3 regions of the Bacillus sp. 1A genome follow, and region 2 is predicted to be linked to each of the others. Evidence: riboswitches for the same ligand, from Rfam matches in the RefSeq annotation. Region 2 holds a riboswitch; each other region holds the start of a gene.
What was found. A riboswitch is a leader RNA that binds a small molecule or an ion and turns the genes downstream of it on or off. The one in region 2 is predicted to bind thiamine pyrophosphate.
Positions count from the first base shown of each region.

Region 1: another riboswitch for thiamine pyrophosphate. It lies ahead of ACUN0F_RS08800 (energy-coupled thiamine transporter ThiT); the one in region 2 lies ahead of tenA (thiaminase II).
Region 3: another riboswitch for thiamine pyrophosphate. It lies ahead of thiC (phosphomethylpyrimidine synthase ThiC); the one in region 2 lies ahead of tenA (thiaminase II).

Region 1 covers NZ_JBQYLZ010000001.1:1,745,508-1,750,955, forward strand. Annotated here, with positions in the region: gene ACUN0F_RS08795 (sensor histidine kinase) at 1-961, shown strand, start outside; gene ACUN0F_RS08800 (energy-coupled thiamine transporter ThiT) at 1,182-1,853, opposite strand; TPP riboswitch at 1,940-2,041, opposite strand; gene ACUN0F_RS08805 (FeoA family protein) at 2,237-2,464, shown strand; gene feoB (ferrous iron transport protein B) at 2,461-4,449, shown strand; gene ACUN0F_RS08815 (FeoB-associated Cys-rich membrane protein) at 4,466-4,633, shown strand; gene ACUN0F_RS08820 (lipoprotein BA_5634 family protein) at 4,671-5,249, opposite strand.
Region 2 covers NZ_JBQYLZ010000001.1:5,824,441-5,829,888, forward strand. Annotated here, with positions in the region: gene tenI (thiazole tautomerase TenI) at 1-326, opposite strand, end outside; gene ACUN0F_RS29855 (ABC transporter substrate-binding protein) at 337-1,338, opposite strand; gene ACUN0F_RS29860 (ABC transporter permease) at 1,335-2,087, opposite strand; gene ACUN0F_RS29865 (ABC transporter ATP-binding protein) at 2,087-2,836, opposite strand; gene tenA (thiaminase II) at 2,805-3,500, opposite strand; TPP riboswitch at 3,583-3,685, opposite strand; TPP riboswitch at 3,746-3,857, opposite strand; gene ACUN0F_RS29875 (SH3 domain-containing protein) at 4,127-5,287, shown strand; gene ACUN0F_RS29880 (hypothetical protein) at 5,293-5,448, shown strand, end outside.
Region 3 covers NZ_JBQYLZ010000001.1:1,365,342-1,370,789, reverse strand. Annotated here, with positions in the region: gene ACUN0F_RS06835 (arsenic transporter) at 1-1,033, shown strand, start outside; gene thiC (phosphomethylpyrimidine synthase ThiC) at 1,135-2,895, opposite strand; TPP riboswitch at 3,008-3,123, opposite strand; gene lldP (L-lactate permease) at 3,195-4,850, opposite strand; gene ACUN0F_RS06820 (DUF4870 domain-containing protein) at 5,148-5,448, shown strand, end outside.

The DNA.
Region 1 (5,448 bases), 4.1 Mb from region 2:
TGTAGATGAAGCTGTACAAATGGTGCAAGATTACTACATTTACATCATTGCGTTTGTAGTCGTTCTCATTTTTCTAGCTTCGTTCTATTACTCTAAACAAATTGCAAAGCCGTTATTAAAAATAAATGATACAACGAAGAAAATAGCACATTTAGATTTCACAGAACAAATACCGATTACTTCAAAAGATGAAATTGGTGATTTATCGAAAAATATTAATGTATTATCTAATAAGCTCCATTCGCATATTGGACAGCTAGAACAAGACATTGAAAAAGAAAGAAAGTTAGAAAATACGAGGAAAGAATTCATTTCTGGTGTTTCGCATGAATTAAAAACGCCACTGAGTATTATGAAAAGCTGTATTTCTATTTTAAAAGATGGAGTAGCTGAGCATAAAAAAGAATACTATTTTCAGGCAATGGAACGAGAAGTAGATAAAATGGATACTTTAATTTTGGATATGCTGGAGTTAGCTAAATTTGAGTCAGGTACATATAAAATGAAAAAGGATGTATTTTATATTGATACAGTAATTGAAGATATATGTGAACACCTTTATGTGGACATAGAGAAAAAAGAACTTCATGTGCATAAAAATATATGTTCATTTGAAGTAGTCGCAAATCAAAGTCGGATTGAACAAGTAATCGTGAACTTCATTACGAATGCCATACGTTATACACCGAATACAGAGGATATTATTATTTCTACAATAGATGAGAAGGATCGTATAAAAGTGTGTATTGAAAATAAAGGTACTCACATTGAAGAAGAGCAATTAGATAAAATTTGGGACCGTTTTTATCGCGTGGATGCAGCACGTCATCGTTCACAAGGCGGGACGGGGCTTGGGCTTGCTATTTCTAAAAATATTTTAGAACTGCACGATGCTGAATATGGGGCAGAAAATACAGAAGATGGTGTATTATTTTACTTCTATTTACCGAAAAAAGCGTAGACAATGTAATCTACGCTTTTTTAATTTATTTTCATATTATCTTTACCTAATCTTTATTTTTAAGCGATATAATCTGATTAGAAAATGAGGTTATGTAAGGAGTAGATTAGCCGTGAATAGCAATTTACTAGGTTTGATGGTATTTATTTTTCTTTGTGCATTTATTGTATTTATTATTGATATTACTCACTGAGAATTTTGATATAAAAAAAGGCGCTAGTTAAGCGCCTTTTTTTTGTGAATTCATTTGATAAGCACTAATGCTCTTGAATAAACGTGGTGAAGTGATAAATAAAAATATAAGTAAAACGGTACATAGAATATAGGAACCAATCATTGTACTACCGTTAAATATTAAAGAATATAGGAAAGCCGATTGGCCTTTTGGTGCATATTGTCCCCAGAAAATGATACCAGCGATAAAGTGACAGAAGTAACGAGCTAGACTACCGATAAAAGTAGCGACGATAATGTATCCAATTACTTTCTTTCCTTGGTTTGGTTTTGATGAAGGTTTGTCTTTACGGCTACCTAAATTTGATTGCTCTTCGCTATTATCATTGGAAGTTAAAAGTGCTTTTTGAATTGGACGATAGAATAACCCAGCAAATCCAATGAATGCGAAAGCAACAAAGTATTCAATTAGTACTTGAATTGGTGTGACGATAATGGCATCGCCTACGACAATTTGTAATAATCCCCAAATTAAGCCTCCTAAGAAAGCCATTTTGAAGCCCCAGCGGTATGCGATAATAAAAATGGGAATCATAGCAAATGAAATGGAACCACCTGTTGCTGATATTTTGATTGAAAGTGGTAAAATGTCGATGACCAAGGCGAAGGCTGCAAGAATTGCAGATTCGATCATCGCTTGTAAATTGGTGTTACGCATGTTGTCTCCCCCTAAATCCAAGTTGTACAAAAAAGAATAGATATCATAGGAGGATACGAAATACGTAAATAAAAATGAGGTATGTATTTCGGACGTTTGCACAATCCCTGCGTTAGCATTAACTAACAGGTTCGAAGGGTCGGAACGAAGTGTTCCCTCTCAGCGGCATGGCTCCCCCAGTGATAACGAGATTCTTTATTTGCTACTGTTTTATTGTAAGCGAAATGGATGAGAATGGCAAACGAATACAGTATGACAATAATTGAAATAGAATTGTAGCGAAATGTTAATAAATATGAAGCAAAAGGGTATAGTACAAGAGAAATTGGGTGTGGTATAATTTTTTTGAAAATAATTATCATTCTCTTCTGAGGGGGAAGGTTATGAGCTTAGTAGATATTAAAATTGGAGAGAAAGTGTTAGTAAAAAGTATTCAGTCTTTAGATCAGCTATTAAAGCGTAGACTAGCTGCTTTCGGTCTTGCTGAAGGAAGCGAACTTCGCCTGAAACAGAAAGCGATGTTTAAAGGTCCTTGTACATTGGAGTGTCGTGGACAGTTAATTAGTATTCGTCATTGTGACGCGAAAATGATAAAGGTGGAATTAGCGTGAATAAGGTAGCTTTGCTAGGGAATCCGAATACAGGGAAGACATCATTATTTAATGCACTTACTGGTTCTTATGAATATGTAGGAAACTGGAGCGGTGTAACAGTAGAAAAGAAGGTTGGTAAATTAAAAGATAAGCAAGGAACATTAATTGATTTACCAGGTGTTTATGATTTAAATCCAGTTTCGCGTGATGAAGGTGTCGTTACGAATTTTCTACTAACAGACGAATTTCATCATATGTTAAATATTGTGGATTCTTCGCAATTTGAACGAAATATGCATTTAACGTTGCAGTTACTTGAATTTGGTAAGCCAGTTTCAATTGGTTTAAATATGGTCGATGTGGCAAAGCAACGAGGCATTGTAATTGATGTAAAACGATTATCAGAGCTATTAGGTGTAACAGTCGTTCCTGTCGTTGCAAGAAGTGGAAAAGGCTGTGAAGAACTACTTGCTACTCTTAAAGAAAATGACAAAAGTGAGAAAAAGCCATTCATTATTTCATATGGTTTACAAATGGATGAAGGAATTGGAGAGGTAATTTCTCTTTTAGAGAAAGCGAATTACGAGCATCCGAGATGGTTAGCTCTTCAATTTTTAAGTAATAACGAAGTAGTAGAAAAAGAAATGAAAGCATTACCAATTTATAAGGAACTTGTAGCCATTCGATCTCGCTTAGAAGGAAAACTTGATTGTACGTTGGAAGAGCATATTTACAAAACTCGTGAAGCGTATATTGAAAAGTTAAAAACAAATGTTATGAAGCATGAGAAAGAAGGGAAAATTCCTTTTTCAGAAAAAATTGATAGACTAATTACACATAAAATTTTAGGACTTCCAATCTTTTTAGCAGTTATGTTTTTTATTTTTCAGGTTACGTTTACGTGGATTGGTACACCTTTATCTGATATGTTAGATGGATTTTTTGGCGGACAGCTTACGGATTGGGTAACGGCTGGGCTCACAAGTGTTGGAGCTTCTGATTTTATTCAAGCACTCGTTACAGAAGGTATTATTGCTGGTGTTGGTGCGGTATTAGTATTCGTTCCACAAATCTTTGCACTATTCTTTTTCATTTCATTATTAGAAGACTCAGGATATATGGCGCGAATTGCAGTTGTTATGGATAGAATTATGGAGTTCTTCGGTTTAAACGGAAAAGCGTTTATTCCGATGATTATCGGTTTTGGATGTAATGTTCCAGGTATTATGGCAGCGAGAACGATTGAACAGGAGAAAGAACGTTTACTTACCATTTTAGTAACACCATTTATGTCTTGTTCAGCACGTTTACCTGTATATGCATTATTTGCGGGCGTATTCTTCCCGCATAGTCAGGCGACGGTTGTATTTTCTTTATATGTCGCAGGTATTGTTCTAGCATTACTCGTTACAAAAATTATGTCTCTTACTATTTTAAAAGCGGAAAAATCTATTTTCGTAATTGAACTACCTCCTTACCGCGTGCCACAAGCGAAAACGTTATGGCTAAGCACGTGGGAGAAAGGTAAGGGATTTGTTCGTAAAGCAGGTACATTCATCTTCGGTGGTTCTGTTGTCATTTGGTTATTAAACTATGCAGGTCCATCAGGATTTGGTGTTGATATGGGAGATAGTTACTTAGCGATGATTGGTGGATTTATCGCACCACTATTTGCACCGCTCGGCTTTGGAACGTGGCAAGCTGCAGCATCCCTTTTAACAGGATTTTTAGCAAAAGAAGTTGTCGTTTCTACAATGGCAATTATTTATGCGGTGAAAGAAGATGTGCTTGGAAACGTAATGGGAGCACATTATACAGCATTATCAGCTTATGCATTTATGTTCTTTATCTTATTATATGTTCCGTGTTTAGCGACAGTAGCTGTTATTAAACGTGAAACAGGATCAGCGAAATGGACGATTTTCTCAGTCGTGTATCCACTCGTAGTTGCTTATGTATTAACGCTCATTATATACCAAGTTGGATCCTTACTCGGATTCTAGAAGGAGATGTATTGTGATGATGGTCAATATTATAATTGGAGCTATCATTTTTGGTTATGCAGCATACACGTTAGTTAATTTTGTAAAGAGAAGTAAAAAGGGAAAATGCGCAGCATGTTCTTTAAATAAATCGTGTCAGTCGCAAACTTGTAGTCCGGATATGGAGCAAATCGCTCACAAATAGCAAAAAAGCTTTGCGAATTTCGCAAAGCTTTTTTGTTTTACTTTTTAATTTTTACAAGTTGTGATGATTCTACACCATTTTTTCCAGGGAATTCTTTACTAGGGTCTTTATCGAATTTTAATACCCCAACAGATTTTTCATCGCCTTTTACATTTACGTAAGTTGCATCATCAACAATCGCGAACATGTCGGCATATGCACGGCCACTTCCGATAATTGTATTGCCTTCGTATTTTAATTTTGCCCCATCAAGTGTAGCATTTTCTACTTTTTCTTTAGCAAATAATACACCTTGCTCTGCTGTTACAGCTGGTAATTTATCAAGTGGTTTCGTGTCGTCTTTTTCATCCACTTTGCTAAGTAACTCTTTCTTTACTAGTTCTTCACCAGTTTTTTTATCCATGACAAGAACTTTTTTCCCTTCTAATGTTGTCATTTTCATTTTATAGAAGTCTTTTTCTTTCACTTCTTTTTTATTTTTATCTGCAATTTGTGTTACTTGATCTTCTGTTCCATACAGTACAAAACCGTTTGCTTTCTCTCCTAATAAAGAACAACCTGATAATGCTCCGAATGAAATTGCTGCTGCTAATCCGATTCCTACTAATTTTTTCATGATGATTTCTCCTTTTATCTGTTTTATAGTAAATACATTTTTTGTATTAGTTCTGAAATGATGAGAAGCTTGTTTGTCGCTTCTGGTATTAGTGTATAAGAAATATGGAAACGTAACTATCGAGTTAGCTTACAGTAACATTACAATAGTGTAATTTAGTGAAATTGCATAAAAATAAGTCAATTCTGAAGAGGGTTAA
Region 2 (5,448 bases):
GCCTCTTCTAAGGAATGTACAGAATAACCGACATGCAAATAAGAAAACTTTTCTTTCACTGACCTTACATTTGCGCTTCGATATCCTAGCTGCACGCGCGGAATGTTTAATAAAATAGCAATATCAATTCGATCATTTATCACTATTTTCGATGCCGGAAAACCTTTCTTCAAAAGACTTTCCACACCTTCATACAATTCCTTCGTACTTTTCTCACGTTCACGAATATGCAAATAATCAATCTCACTTTCAATTTGCATCGCTACATTCACTAACTCTTCGAATGACATGTGACCATTTGAGATTACATGAAGCTCATTTTTCATATTCATTCGCCTACTTTAAAATGTTTTCGAATAATTCCTCAGCCGGAATGATTTCTTTCGTCATTCCTTTATCTTTCAGCCATTTATTTTGTTTCTCCCATGACTCTTTTGAATCCGATAAGAATGGCTCATCTTTCGTTTCCATCTTCTCTAATAAAATTTTCATACTTTCTTTTTCAACTTCTGGTACAAGCGGGAAGTTTTCTTTTTCTTGATGATTTAATAAAATATTTAATGCTTCATCCGGATTTTTCTTCATGAAATCATAGCCTTTTTTCGTACCACGTAAGAAGGCTTGCAACGCTTCTTTATCTTTTTTCAACGTTTTATCACCTGTTACAAATACAAGCTCATGATAATTCGGTACACCGTAATCGGCTGGATTAAAGTATGCTGGTTCATGACCTTCATGACGCATAACAGGTACTTCATGGTTAATGTATGCCCCTGTTACCGCATCCACTTTCTTCGTAATTAATGCCGGTACTAAATCAAAGCCAACATCGACTACTTTCACTGTATCTGGATTACCACCAGCTTCTTTTACCATCGTTTTTAAATACATCTCACTTAAAGGTGTTCCAGAATATCCAACTGTTTTCCCCTCTAAATCTTTTGGCGATTGAATGCCTGCTGATTTCAGCGATACAACATGATTTAATGGTGAACGTACGACAGCTCCAATTGATTTCACTGGAATTTGTTCATTTGCTTTTGCCATGACAACATCTGGCTGATAATATAAGCCAACCGTTACTTTTCCTGCAGCCGCTAAAGTTAATGGATCAGTCGGATTAGAAGGGAATTTTATATTCACCTTTACTCCTTCTTCTTTAAAATAGCCTTTTTCAATTGCTGCATAAATAAAGCTATGTACCGCATTTGGGTACCAATCAAGCATGACCGTTATTTCTTTTTCCTTTTTACCCTTATCTGACGCTGAATTACTAAAACATCCAGTAATCATTGCAACTAATAATGTCAACACAAAGATGCGTTTTAAAAATTTCATGAATGCTTCCTCCAACTAATAAATTTCTTTTCTAAAATCGAAATAAGTATGACGAAGAAAATAGCTAATAATGATAACAATACAATTGGTGCAAATACACCTGCTCCGTCTAACTGCGTCATCATTCTTTTACTGAAATATCCAAGCCCAGCTTGTGCACCGAGCCATTCACCGATTGCTGCCCCAATTACACTAAGCGGAACTGCAATTTTTAAAGCTGAGAAAAAATAAGGAAGAGCAGACGGCAATTTTAATTTAAGAAAAACATCTTTTTTCGTTGCCCCATACGTAACTAATAGCTCCTCCCATTCTTTTTTCGTACTGCGTAGTCCATCATACGTATTGACCGCAATTGGGAAAAACGTAATTAAAACAGTAACAACAACCTTACTCCAGATCGTATATCCAAACCATAAAACGAAGAGCGGAGCAAGCGCTGTAATCGGAATCGTTTGTGAGGCAACTAATAGTGGATAAAATGCTCTCTCCATCCAATTACTCGCATTCATTAACATCGCTAGCCCTACCCCAAGTACGATAGAAATAGCCACCCCTATTAAAACGACGGATAAGGTTGCCGGCAAATGAACCGTAAATAATATATCTTTTAGTTTCCAGATCTTCATCACAATTGCAGACGGTGACGGTAAAATGTACATTTCGTCTACGATTCTTGCGCCTACTTCCCAAAAGGCAAGTAAAATACTAGTAAGTGTAAGGGCAGGTAATAGCTCCTTCAACCGGTTCATCATACGAGTACCTGCCTTTGTAACATACTAAGAAGCTCATCTTTAAGCGCTAACACTTCAGGCTTATATAAATCTTTTCTTGCTCGATTACGATCAAGTGGTACAACCCTCTCGGTTAAAGTAGTTATCGGTTGCTGCTCTACTACTAAAATTCGATTAGAAAGAAACAACGCTTCTTCCACATCATGAGTGATAAATAAAATTGTTTTTTCCCACTCTTTCCATTGTTCAAACAGCCATTCTTGCAAAGATGCCTTCGTTAAAGCGTCCAACGCGCTAAACGGTTCATCTAACAACAATATCTCCCCGCCTGTTAATAAAGTTCGAATAAAAGATACGCGTTGTCTCATACCACCAGATAAATCTTTCGGATATTTTGTCTCATACCCTTGTAAGCCAAATTTATGTAACAGTTCCTTTGCCTTTATTTGTGCTTCTTTCTTCTGTACACCTTGGCACTCTAGCGGTAGGGCAGCATTCTCAATAATCGTTCTCCATGGCAGGAGCATATCTTTTTGGGGCATATACCCTACAGGATGGCTCTTTATTTCTGTCAGCTCTATCTGTCCCGTACTTGCTTCTTCTAAACCTGTAATAAGGCGAAATAGAGTGCTTTTGCCGCATCCACTCGGTCCAATAATACTTACAAACTCTTTATCTTGTATAGAAGCATTTAATTCATTGATGATTGGTTTCTCATCATAATGAAAAGAAACATTATGAAACTGTAGTATGTTCTTGCTCCTCAAATCCCCACATCTCCTTACGATAGGACATATCCCAGAATAAATATTCAAATCGACTGGAATATAGGAATATCTCCTCTAATCGATCTAGCTCTTTGTCAGACTTTCCAACTGCCATTTCATTTAATAAATCGATTAACCAAATACAAAGGCTACCGTATTCTTCCGAACTATATCCTTGAATCCACTCACCAAAGAACTCATGATCTCTTGCTCCAGGAATATCGTTTAAACGCTTTCCAATTTCCCAGTAGCTCCACATACATGGAAGAAGTGCCGCTATTAATTCCGCAAGTGTGCCATTTTGAGATACAGACATCATGTAATTTGTATAGGCTAAATTTTTAGCAGATGGTTTTGCAGATTCTATCTCCTCTATAGAAATACCAAGTCTTTTTGCATATTGTTTATGGATTGTCATTTCTCCATTTAATATGCCATCAATTTGTTCAGCAAATTTCCCCATTACTTGTGGATTCGTTGCTTTTACAACACCAATCGCATATAGCTTTGCATAATCTAACAAATATAAATAATCTTGAATAATATAATACTGAAACTTATCTTTTTCTAATGTGCCATCTCCCATACCTACTACAAACGGGTGATTATGACTCATCTCCCAAACTGGTTGTACAGTTTCTAATAATCTATCGCAAAATTTCATTTCTCTATCCCCTTTCAATTTATATATCTAAATAAAAAACCACTTCTAAATAAGAAGTGGTTACAGCAAATAAAATTATAATTTATTCGTTGCTCCACTTCCCTTCGCTAGTATTACCTAGATCAGGTCTGTAAGGGTTAAGGATTATTCCTCTCTCAGCACAACAAGCACCCCTAGTGGTTTCAATATGAAATTTTCAAACAAAAAAGCCCCGTTTCTATACGCAAAGAAACGGGGATTCATTATTAGTGTCCGTATTGCTTCCCTACGCTAGCATAATCTAGATCAGGTAATGAAAAGGATCAAAGGCTTACGGCCTACTCTCAGCTGGCAACACCAGCTCTCCTAGCAAACTATGAAATTAACACTGTCAGTATAACACCGTAATAAGACATCATCAACTATTTTAATTTTCTCAATTGTCAACAAAATAACAAAACTATATAATACTTATATTCTATGTTAGAAATTATTATCCTAATTAATTGGATAAAAAGGAATCATTATCCTCAAAAAATTTATTTTTATATTGATTTCATATTACATTTATGTGAATACACCCACTATATTATATCTTTATACTATAATAAAATTACAACTATACAACTAGAGGAGGTCTCTATTATATGAATATGAAAGCTACTGCTTTAACAGCAACTACTGTCGCAATTGCCTCTTTACTTCCTTCTATGGGAGAAACAAATGTACAAACAGCCAACGCTGAACAATTATCTAATGTGAAAACTGGATATGTCAAAGTCGATCAAGTAGCCTTACATACAAAAGATAACGCAAATAGCTCTTCAATTGATACAATTCGCTTTAATACGAAAGTGAACATACTTGAAACAACTAATGGCTGGTATAAAGTATCCGTTAATAATAAAGTAGGTTACGTACAAAAAGATGCTATTCTACTAAAAAACAAACTTCAATCTAATAATCAATACATCGTTAATGCCAATGCATTAAACGTTCGTTCTGAACCTAATTTAGAATCTTCAATTTTAGATGTATTACCAAATGGAAAATTCGTTACCATTCAAGAAGAACAAGGCGAGTGGTATAAAATTTTACATAATGGCAAAACAGGTTACGTACAAAAAGCATTCGTATCTAATGGTTCACAACCTTTAGTAAAAGGCATCACAGTTCAAACTAATACGAAATACACAGTTGCAACACCTAAACTTAATGTACGTGGCAACGCTAGTACAAGTGGTGCACTACTTGGTTCATTACAAAATGGTACACAAATACAAGTAGTGGAAACTGTAGGAACTTGGTATAAAATTCGTTTTGGCACAGGATACGGATACGTGGCAAAACATTATGTGGTGCAAAATCAAATGCAATCACAAGCTCAAACGGCTCAACCTACTTCCATTCCAGCAGTTTTCAAATTCCCTACTCAAGGAAGAATTAGCTCAACCTTTGATATGCGTTGGGAACAAATGCATTATGGTATAGATATTGCAGCTCAAGGTAATGTCTCGATCCAGGCGGCAGCTGCAGGTAAAGTTGTGAAATCATATTATTCAGCTAGCTATGGCAATGTTGTGTTCATCGCCCATCAAATAAACGGGAAATTATATACGACAGTCTATGCACACATGAAAGATCGCACTGTACAAGCTGGTGATCAAGTACAAGCTGGACAATTAGTAGGTCATATGGGAAACACAGGTCATTCATACGGGCAACATCTTCATTTTGAATTACACAATGGAGAATGGAATTTTGAAAAAACAAATGCAGTAAACCCACTGCCATATTTAGTTAGGTAAATTGTATGCAACGCAATATCAATATACCTCTCTTAATTGAATACTTCGCCTTTTTAGGTTTAATCTGTTGTTTAATCATTTACAATACAAACACTGTATTTTTATCTATTATCATTGCTTTTGTTGCTTTAGAAATTATGATGGAATCCTTTCAAGTACAA
Region 3 (5,448 bases), 4.5 Mb from region 2:
GACTCTTTTATTTAATAACGACGGTAGTATTTTAATTACAACTCCAATTTTAATTCTACTTCTAAAAAACCTTCAATTAAAACCACATCAACAAATTCCTTATTTATTAAGTGGTGCTTTAATCGCTACTGCATCTAGTGCACCAATTGGTGTAAGTAATATCGTAAACTTAATCGCATTAAATATCGTGAATATGACTCTTTACATGCATACTGCTATGATGTTTGTACCTGCAACACTAGGTTTATTATTTATGTCATGGCTCATGTATACAGTGTTAAAGAAAAAGCTTCCGAAAAAATTACCTGTTTCTTCTTATGACATTGAAGAGATTTTCTTCACAAAAAACTTCCATCCACTTAAAGGAACAAATTCTGTTAATACGAAACAAAAACGTACAAAATTCATGTTAAAAGTATTAGGTTTCGTCTTTCTTATGCGCTGTCTTCTATTCGTTGCATCCTTCTTATCGATTCCAATCGAAATTGTTGCTGTACTCGGTTCACTCGTTCTTCTCATCTGGAGATGGTACTACTTACGAACAAATCCTGTCGACATTTTGAGAAAGACACCGTGGCACATTTTAATTTTCGCATTCTCTATGTATGTCATTATTTACGGTCTTCACAATGCAGGGTTAACAGCGGCGCTTGTAAGTTGGCTCGAACCAGTTGTAAGTCAGCATCTACTCTATGCTAGCTTTGCAATGGGCGGACTTGTATCTATCCTCTCTAACGTCTTTAATAATCACCCTGCACTTATGATTGGTACCATTACGTTAACAGAAATGGGCCTAGATCCAGTCACATTAAAAACTATCTATCTCGCAAATATCATTGGTAGTGACATCGGTTCACTATTATTACCAATCGGTACGCTAGCTTCCCTCATTTGGATGTATATCCTAAGACAAAACAAAATTAAAGTGAAATGGAAAGATTATTTAAGCGTATCTCTCATCGTAATCCCACTCACAACAGCCGTCACATTATTCCTCTTATACTACTGGGTACAATTATTCTTCGCCTTATAGAAAATAGAAGCCCCCTTTGCTACCGTCTTAGCAAAGGGGGCTTCTTCTATATTTAAGTTAGGTACTACAGTGTGATCAATCAAGTAAAGAGGTGTAACGTGTTATTGGTATAAATGACTACCGGTGTCTTTAAATTCTTTCGCTTTCTCTTTCATCCCTTTTTCAATTGCTTCTGTCGTTTCTAAATCGTTGTCTTTCGCATATTCACGAATATCATGTGAAATTCTCATACTACAAAACTTCGGTCCACACATTGAACAGAAATGAGCCGTTTTCGCACCTTCTGCTGGCAATGTTTCATCGTGATATTCCATCGCACGTTCAGGGTCTAAAGATAAATTAAATTGATCGCGCCAACGGAATTCAAAGCGAGCTTTTGAAAGTGCATCATCACGCTGATGAGCCGTTTTGTGCCCTTTCGCAAGATCAGCTGCATGTGCAGCAATTTTGTACGTAATAACCCCCGTGCGAACATCATCTTTATTCGGTAAACCTAAATGTTCTTTCGGCGTTACATAACAAAGCATCGCCGTTCCAAACCAGCCAATCATCGCCGCTCCAATTGCCGATGTAATATGGTCATAACCTGGTGCAATATCTGTTGTTAACGGCCCCAGTGTATAGAACGGCGCGCCCTGACAAATATCAAGCTCTTTCTCCATATTCTCTTTAATTAAATGCATCGGTACATGCCCAGGTCCTTCAATCATCACTTGCACATCATGTTTCCAAGCAATCTTCGTTAATTCACCAAGTGTTTCAAGCTCAGAAAACTGTGCTTCGTCATTTGCATCTGCAATCGAACCTGGACGTAATCCATCTCCAAGAGAGAACGAAACATCATACTGCTTCATAATTTCACATATCTCTTCAAAATGAGTGTATAAGAAGTTTTCTTTATGATGGAATAAACACCACTGTGCCATAATTGAACCACCACGCGAAACGATACCTGTCGTACGCTTTGCAGTAATCGGAATGTAACGAAGTAATACGCCCGCGTGAATCGTAAAGTAATCCACACCTTGCTCCGCCTGCTCAATTAACGTATCACGATACACTTCCCACGTTAAATCTTCTGCAATTCCGTTTACTTTTTCCAGCGCTTGATAGATCGGTACAGTTCCAACTGGTACAGGCGCGTTACGAATAATCCACTCACGCGTCGTATGAATATTTTTACCTGTAGATAAATCCATAATCGTATCCGCACCCCAACGCGTTGCCCACGTCATCTTCTCTACTTCTTCTGCAATAGAAGAAGATACAGCAGAGTTTCCGATATTTGCATTGACCTTCACGTGAAAGTTACGGCCGATAATCATCGGTTCTGCTTCCGGATGGTTAATATTCGCTGGTAAAATGGCACGACCTTCCGCGATTTCCTTACGAACAAACTCAGGCTCTACTCCTTCACGAATCGCAACATATTCCATCTCAAACGTAATGATGCCATTACGCGCATAATGCATTTGCGTAACGTTTGCCCCTTGCTTTGCTCTAAGCGGCTGACGATCCATTTGCGGGAAAACAGGCGTATGTTTCAAAGCCACTTTCACACCGTCATCCTCTGGTTTTACTTCGCGCCCTTCGTATGCTTCTACATCTCCGCGCTCCAGGATCCAAGAGTGGCGCGGCGCCTGCAATCCCTTTTCCAGTTCCACTTTATACGCAGGATCTGTATAAGGACCGCTCGTATCATATACACGAATTGGCGGATTCGGAATACCGTTCGTTTCGCTTTGTTCAATCTCACGCATCGGCACTTTCATACCAGCGCGTGGTCCATCCACATACACTTTCTTACTTCCTGGTAAACTCGATTTCAATTCAATTTGCTCAGCTGAAACAGACTGTTTCATAACCTTTGTTGCCCCCCTGTACGTGACAAGGACAAGATATGGCCAGCGTATGCCAAAATAAAAAGAGCCAGGTCCATAAAAAAATAAGGACCTGGCTCATAAAGACATCATTATGTAAAGCCGTTAACTTCCCTACGCTGGTACGAGCCAGATCAGGTCCAAAGGGTTAAGAAGTTCACACGCTTCTCTCTCAGCCTACGCATACGTTAGGCACCCCTAGTTTATCACTGATTTAATTTTCAATACTTTCCCATCATACACGATAATCTGAAAAATGCAAAGTTTATTTCTTTTGTTGTTTATGGAATCATCCACGTTAAATAATATGCCTGTACATACGTCATAATACCAACAATAATTACGAAGAATAAACTATGCTTCACTGTAAAGCGGAATAAATCTGATTCTTTTCCAGCAAGTCCAACTGCTGCACAAGCAATTGCAATCGATTGCGGTGAAATCATTTTTCCTGTTACACCGCCCGTTGTATTTGCTGCAACGAGAAGTACTTCAGATACACCGACTTGCTGCGCTGTAATCGCTTGTAAATTCGAGAACAGTGCATTCGCTGACGTATCGGATCCTGTTAAAAATACACCGATCCAGCCTAGGAATGGTGAGAAGAACGGGAATAGTCCGCCAGTTCCTGCAAGTGCTAATGCTAATGTAGAAGATAGACCAGAATAGTTTGCGATAAACGCGAATCCTAATACGAATCCGATAGATAGAATTGGCATCTTAAGCTCATTTAACGTTTCTTTAAATGTTACTACTGCATCTTTTGCACTCATTTTCAAAATAAAGATAGAAATGATACAAGCAATTAAAATTGCTGTTCCCGTCGCTGATAAAATATCTAATTTCAAGATTGCTTCATAAGGCGTCGGTTTATTTACAATTGGCTCTGCTTTCATTACTAAATTGTGTAAGCCTGGAACTTCAAACTTAAACACAAGGCTTTCCAAAGCACCGCCTGGAGCAAATAATGCTTTAAAGAAACTTTGGCTCCAAATGACTACCATCACAGTTAAAATAATGAATGGAGACCATGCTTTTACTACTTTTCCTACCGTTAGTTTCGGCATAGATATCGCCGTTGCTGCTACTTCACTATTTGCTTCTTTAGACTGATAGATTTCTTTCGGCTGCCAAACTTTTAAGAATAGCGATAAACTCACTAAACTTACAAGTGCCGACGTAATATCCGGAAGTTCTGGTCCTAAGAACGTCGCTGTAATGAACTGCGTAATTGCAAATGAACTACCTGCTACAAATAGAGCCGGCCATGTTTGTCTTACTCCTTTAAATCCATCCATTAAAAATACGATAAAGAACGGAACAAATAATGATAAGAACGGTAATTGATGCCCAGCCATTTGTCCAATTTTATGCGGATCAATACCTGTTACTTGTCCAGCAACTGTAATCGGAATTCCCATCGCTCCGAACGCTACCGGTGCCGTATTTGCGATTAAACAAAGACCCGCTGCATATAAAGGATTTAACCCAAGACCTGCAAGAAGCGCTGCGGTAATCGCTACTGGTGCACCAAATCCTGCTGCCCCTTCCAAAAATGCTCCAAATGAAAAACCGATTAAAATAACGAGTAAACGATGGTCATTCGTAATGGATAATACAGATGCACGAATCACATCGAATTGACCTGTTTTCACAGATATTTTATATAAAAATACCGACATAATGATAATCCAAGCAATTGGCCATAGTCCGTATAAGAAACCATATCCCGTCGCTGCCATCGCCATCGTGAACGGCATCTTATAAGCGAATAACGCAACTAAAATTGTAAGTACAACTGTAATTAATCCTGCCACATACCCCTTCATGCGGAAAACTGCTAAAGCTAAGAAAAAAAAGATAATCGGAATAAGTGCGACCGCTGCCGAAATCCAAATGTTTCCGAACGGATCATAAACTTGTGTCCATGTGTTCATTGTTCTCTCCCCCTAAAGAATCCCCTTTTAAATAGAATAACCTTATCAATAGACTATCAGGTCATCATACCTTTAAGCCTAAAAATAAAAAAACGTTTAAGAAAACGTTTTCAATAACTTTCATTTATACTGTACCATAACAATTTCTATTTAAAAAGATTTTTTTGAAAATTTTATTATTTAACGAAAAAATCTTACAAAATCGTCATGTTCTTGTAATGTTCATCGATAGAAAGCTTGCCAAAACTATTGCATAATAATAGTATAACAACGGACATTATTTATGAGGTGATATATATGAACGGAAACAAAATATTAGCAGCTTTATCATACTTTAGTGTATTATTTGCCCCTATCTTATTCCCTATTATTGTGTGGATTGTGGGCGATGCGGAAACGAAACCACATGCAAAACGTGCTCTATGGACACACATTATCCCAAGTATCGCTACATTCATTGGCGTAACTATTTTAGGAATTATGGGTCTTGGATCTGATCAACCGGATGTAACACTGGGCATCGGTACAATGATTGTCTTATGTATTTGCGGAATCATTAGCTTATACTACTTTATTTGGAACATCGTAAAAGGTATTA